DNA from 2 places in the Vibrio sp. SCSIO 43136 genome. Region 1 is predicted to be linked to the other one. Evidence: predicted binding sites of a transcription regulator. Region 1 holds the regulator's gene; the other holds the start of a gene.

Region 1 (3,184 bases):
ATATATCGCTCGGATTCTGCCACTGCTCTTGAGGCACGGCAAAATATTTGGTCACGACAGGAAAGCCGCGCTTTTTGTATACGTAGGGCTCAAGGCCTTGTTCACGATAGTATTGTGCTTTGACGCTGTCTGCTCGAATGTAGAGGGTTTCACCTACCACAAGTGCGAACATGACTTCATCGGCAAACACGCCAAATCCGCCAAACATTGAGCGAGACTTTATTGTCCCTAACGCTTCGAATAATCTCAGCGAGTCTTTTAAAACTGGTTTATCCATGCTGTGAGTCTCGGTTTAGAAGTTAAGCCACTAAATTTCAGGTCCGAGAAATTAGCAAATCGATGCACATCTAAGAGTGTTCATTCAAACACTTGTAGGAAGGTTTGCATATTTGCCATCGGCAACCCCGCTACCATTTCAAACAAATCCGTTTGAGTTAGGCCGGAAGCTTTGCGTCCCATTTTTTCAAATGGTTTGCCCTGTGCGTGACACGATATATCCAATGTAACGAAGTCAGTTAAATTGCACCTGACTTAGTCAAATCATAGTGAAAAGGCGGAATAAACATCACAATTAGCTCTCCTTAATGTGATCTTGATTCAAATAAAAGCACGCTTGATGCGTGCTTTGTTTCACTTAGGTTTTCGAGATCTTAGTTCAATTTCTGAACTGATTTTCGTTCTACGAGTTCTGGTTGCATTTCGAAAACTCGACGCTCGTGCTCTTTGTCTTTGATTCGCTGAAGTAGCAGTTCAAATGCCGTCTTACCAACACGACGTTTTGGTTGGTGAACCGTAGTCAAAGGTGGCGAGAAGTAACCAGAAAGGTCGATGTTGTCGTAACCGATCACAGACACGTCTTCAGGCACTTTAATGCCTTTCTCTTGGAGGCGGCTCATCAAGCCCAATGCCATTGTGTCGTTAAAACAGAATACCGCTGTTGGGCGCTCTTCACCCATAGCAATAATCTTATCGGCAGCCAGCACCGCGGTGTCACACTCGAAGTTACCTTCAATGATCTTGCTGTCATCGCTTGGCAGGCCCGCTTTGTCCATCGCACGACGAAAGCCTGCGATGCGCTCTTTACAAGCCGCTTTTTCTAAGTGGCCTGATAGGCACATGATGTTGGTGTGGCCATTTTCGATCAGGTATTGCGTCGCTAGATAACCCCCTTCTTCAGAGTTATCAATGATCTTATCTGCACCAGAGCTTTCTGGGCCCCAGTCCATCACCACTTTAGGGATGTCGGCGTGCGAATCGAGCATTTGATGCAACTCTTCTGTCAAATCTGAACACATCACCAAGATGCCATCGACGCGTTTCTCCGCTAGCATGCGAATATAGTCACGCTGCTTTTCGTAGATACCACCAGTATTACATAGGATCAAAGTGTAGCCTTGACGGTAACAATAGCTTTCTACACCGTCGACAACTTCACTGAAAAATGGGTTAGTGGATTGGGTTACCAGCATGCCAATGGTACGAGTCGAGTTACATTTCAAACTACGAGCAACCGCACTTGGGGCATAGTTAAGTTCTTTAACCGCTTTGTTTACTTTCTCTTGAGTAGCTTCAGCAACAAAGCGAGTTTTATTAATTACGTGCGAAACCGTCGTGGTAGAAACTCCAGCAAGACGCGCAACATCTTTAATAGTGGCCATAAGGTTATCCTGAGTTAGCGAATGAGCGATGGTTTGTCATGGGTTTACGCCAAAAACGCACCGAATGGTTAGCTATGGCTCATCGCTAGAATCACATGTACCAAAAACACAAAAACCGCCTATGAACAGCGGTTTACGTTGTTTTCATCTAGAAATCATTTTTTTATCGTTTGCGTTCACAATTTTAGCCCCATATTTGGGGGCTGACAATCACTAATATGCTGATTACTTATTTACAGCTCACACAATATTATAATTTTTTCTAGATTTGATACACCGAACAAGACGCTACTCACCCGATAGGTATTGGCTATCTAACGCCAAAAAGTCAATTAATAGCGTAGAAACTGCGGCGTAAAATCCATACTCGTCGTTGTCTTTGCATGCTTTTACAAACTTAGGCAGCCAGTTAAGTAACTTGTTATTAATAAACTCTTTTTGCTCGGCGAGCGCTTGTTCGAATGCGTCTTCGTCTTCGATTTGGTTAGATTGAATGATGAGATTGCCCAAAAAGTCGAGTTCGACGGCTAAGTGGTCTGCAGGCTCGTTGAAGCCCTCCTGCATACCAATGCCTTTTTCATTCATCAATGCCGCCATTTCTTGTGCAGGAACGTCATTGAGCAGACCAGATTTCCCGACATAGATTGAGGCGTAAGGCAGTGCACCGCCTTTATCTGAGGTAAGAAACAGGTCACAAAAGTCAGCGGCCAACTCAAGTTGTGCATCTTCTCTGTCTTGCAATTTATTCAGGCAGTCAATCAGTGCGCTTGCAGACGTGCTAAGCTTGTCGTTGCTTGCCAGACCTTGAATAAAGGCGCGAATGTCCGCGCTGTGGTAGGCATCAAGTTCTTTGTCTGTCAGTTCAGCAGCAAATAGGCTTGATAGCCACCAATAAATTTCGGCACGCTTTTCATTAAATTGTTTGGTTTCTTGCATGATAGCTTAGCTCCTAAGGCATTGATGCAACGATTATAGCGCATCAAAATGAACAGCATCCGCACAAATTAAGACAAAAAATAACAGCTTATGAAGGACTGTTAACCCAGCCGTTTTCAGTTGTTTCATATCAATAAAAGTGTCGAATTCAGAGGATTTTTCGTCGCTTGGCTAGAAATGTAACCGATTGTGAATAGAATAATAATGAGATTAGAAATATATAAGTGGTACCGATGAGCCATCATATTTTAGTTGTAGAAGACGACATTGTTACCCGCAGCAAGTTGGCGGGATATTTTCAAAAAGAAGGCTATCAAGTCAGCGAAGCAGAAAGCGGGGAACAGATGCGTGAGGTGCTTGCAACCAACAGCATCGACTTGGTCATGCTCGACATTAACCTTCCGAATGAAGATGGTTTGATGCTAACCCGAGAGCTAAGAAGCCAATCGGACATTGGCATCATCTTGGTGACTGGCCGCACTGACAGTATCGATAAAATTGTCGGCTTGGAGATGGGTGCAGATGATTACGTGACCAAACCTTTTGAGCTGCGAGAGTTATTGGTGAGAGTTAAGAACCTATTGTGGCGC
Region 2 (3,184 bases), 310 kb from region 1:
TCGGGTTCTGGCAAGTCAACGATGATCCGCTGCATCAACCGTTTGGAAGAGCATCAAAAAGGTCAAATCATCGTTAGTGGTAATGAACTAACAGAAGATCTGAAAAATATCGAAGCTGTGCGCAGAGAAGTTGGTATGTGTTTCCAGCACTTTAACCTCTTCCCTCACCTAACGGTTTTAGAAAACTGTACCTTAGCACCGATTTGGGTTAAGAAAATGCCGAAAGAGGAAGCTGAAGCGATTGCAATGAAATACCTAGAGCGCGTTAAGATCCCAGACCAAGCGGACAAATACCCAGGTCAACTATCTGGTGGTCAGCAACAACGTGTAGCAATTGCTCGCTCTCTATGTATGAACCCACAAGTAATGCTTTTCGATGAACCAACGTCAGCACTTGACCCAGAGATGGTACGAGAGGTGTTGGACGTAATGGTAGAGCTAGCTGGTGAAGGTATGACCATGTTGTGTGTTACGCACGAAATGGGCTTTGCAAAAGAAGTGGCTGATCGCGTCATCTTTATGGATGCCGGTGAGATAATTGAAGAAAATAACCCGAAAGATTTCTTTGAGAATCCACAATCTGATCGTACTCAGAACTTCTTGAGCCAGATTTTGCATCACTAATAACAGTGCGTTAGGATTTAAGGGCGGCATTTGTCGCCCTTTTTGTTACCACGTCACTGCATGGTGGTCTCAGACTTACAATGTGTTACAAACTCAATAAGGGCAAGGTGGATACATATCCCTTTAATTTACGTACAATTTTGTAACGCATTACAGGCAATAGCACTTGATTTTCTGAACTATTGCCCCCATAAATGTCTTAATAATACAGAAATCATCTTTTGAGGAAGATTATGAACAACGGACCTATGGTATCAGGCACTCGCCAACAAGAGAGTGTTCTACAGACTAACAAGGTATTGCGCAATACCTACTTTCTACTATCTCTAACCCTGCTTTGGTCGGCGGTTGTTGCTATGGCTTCTATGGCAATGAACCTACCTCGCCCAGGCCTGATCCTAATGCTTGTCGGTTTCTACGGCTTACTTTTCTTAACTGAGAAGAACCGCAACAACAGCATGGGTCTTGTATTTACATTCTTGTTCACGGGTTTCCTTGGTTACACCACGGGCCCAATACTTAATATGTACATCGGCGCTGGAATGGGCGACGTTATCGTGACTGCTCTTGGCGGCACAGCGCTAGCATTCTTGGGTGCATCAGCTTACGCTCTAACTACTAAGCGCGACCTATCGTTCCTTGGCGGTGTTCTAATGGCTGGCTTCGTAGTACTGTTAGTAGGCATGGTGGCAAACATCTTCCTACAAATGCCTATGCTTTACCTTGCAATGAGCGGCATGTTTGTTCTGTTCTCAACAGGTGTTATCTTGCTAACGACTCAGCAGATCGTACGTGGTGGTGAAACAAACTACATTTCAGCAACAGTGAGCCTGTATGTATCTATCTACAACCTGTTCATCAGCTTGCTAAGTATTCTTGGCATTATGAACAACGACTAATAAAGTCGCTATCTAACTTCCAGCCCGAGCCATGTGATCGGGCTTTTTCTTTTCTAGCGGTTAAAACTCCTGCGACCGCCCCGCAAACGATTGCTTTAGATCAAAAAATCAGTATGATCCGCCCCAACACCATTGATGATAGGGTTTTAAAATGTTTGGTACAGCTTTGGCTAAAGATGCAACTCGCGTGCTTTTACTTGGTTCTGGTGAGTTAGGTAAAGAAGTCGCTATTGAATGTCAACGTCTTGGTATGGAAGTAATCGCCGTTGATCGTTACTTGAATGCCCCAGCTATGCAGGTAGCACATCGCAGCTACGCAATCGATATGTTAGATGGTGATGCTCTTGCTGAAATCATCGCAAAAGAAAACCCTGATTTTGTGGTTCCAGAAATTGAGGCTATCGCTACTGATAAGCTGGTTGAACTTGAAGCACAGGGACTAAACGTTGTTCCAACGGCAAATGCGACTAAACTGACTATGAACCGCGAAGGTATCCGTCGCCTAGCTGCAGAAGAGCTTGAACTACCGACCTCACGCTACAAGTTTGCAGACAGTTATGAAGAATTTAAAGCTGCGGTAGAATTTGTTGGTACACCTTGTGTTGTAAAACCTGTGATGAGTTCATCAGGTAAAGGCCAAAGTGTAATTAAAACTGAGCAAGACATTGACACCGCTTGGAACTATGCCCAAGAAGGCGGCCGTACTGGCGCTGGTCGAGTCATTGTTGAAGGCTTTGTCGACTTCGACTATGAAATCACTTTGCTCACGGTTCGCGCTGTTGATGGTACTCATTTCTGTGCACCGATTGGTCATCGCCAAGAAGATGGTGATTACCGCGAGTCATGGCAGCCACAAGCTATGACGCCTAAAGCGCTAGAACTTGCTGAACACGTTGCGGGCAAAGTAGTCAATGCACTCGGTGGTTTCGGCTTATTCGGTGTTGAGCTATTTGTTAAGGGCGACGAAGTTATTTTCAACGAAGTGTCCCCTCGCCCACACGATACAGGTATGGTGACCTTGATCTCTCAAGAAATGTCAGAATTTGCACTCCACGTTCGCGCTTTCACAGGAATGCCAATCAACCACATTACTCAATACGGCCCTTCGGCTTCTGCGGTAGTACTTGGTCAAGGCACCTCTCAAAATATCCGTTTTGAAGGCATGAGTGACGCACTAGCAGCACCTCAAACTCAGCTTCGTCTATTTGGCAAGCCTGACATTGATGGACGCCGTCGCCTTGGCGTTGCATTGACTCGTCGAGACACCATCGAACAATCAGTATCAGACGCAGTCGCTGCCGCTGGCAAGATCAACGTGATTTACTAACCAGTTTTAGGAAACCAGACAAATAAAAACGGCTCTCAAATTGAGAGCCGTTTTTTAATTTAGTCCAGTTCTAAATTTCAATCAGCCACACTTCTTCTGCAAAGTATGGTGAAGCTTCTTTAAGCTTGCCATGACGCTCAATGTTCTCGTTGCGTTCAAGTTTGGTCACTGACTTGCATCGTGAAAACAACTGCTCTACTTCAGATGCTGGTACCGCAAATGGTGGTCCTTTCATGTCTTGCTGCTGATAGTCTAAGGTGACGAGTAGAATTTTTGCACCATCTTTTGCACAGCTCAGCACTTTCTCCACGTATTGCTCCCTTAGCTCTTGAGG

What was found. Region 1 encodes PurR, which represses purine synthesis genes. Its sites were predicted from a motif close to TNANGNAAACGTTTNCNTNA; they were not measured.
Region 2: the regulator PurR is predicted to act here: its motif matches at 1,602-1,621, upstream of purT (formate-dependent phosphoribosylglycinamide formyltransferase).

Annotation. Positions count from the first base shown of each region.
Region 1 covers NZ_CP071848.1:1,161,573-1,164,756, forward strand. The annotation lists gene J4N39_RS05465 (TfoX/Sxy family DNA transformation protein) at 1-277, opposite strand, end outside; cyclic di-GMP riboswitch class I at 395-487, opposite strand; gene purR (HTH-type transcriptional repressor PurR) at 651-1,658, opposite strand; gene torD (molecular chaperone TorD) at 1,947-2,594, opposite strand; gene torR (two-component system response regulator TorR) at 2,828-3,184, shown strand, end outside.
Region 2 covers NZ_CP071848.1:1,472,196-1,475,379, reverse strand. The annotation lists gene J4N39_RS06795 (amino acid ABC transporter ATP-binding protein) at 1-624, shown strand, start outside; gene J4N39_RS06790 (Bax inhibitor-1/YccA family protein) at 858-1,523, shown strand; gene purT (formate-dependent phosphoribosylglycinamide formyltransferase) at 1,675-2,850, shown strand; gene J4N39_RS06780 (thiopurine S-methyltransferase) at 2,921-3,184, opposite strand, start outside.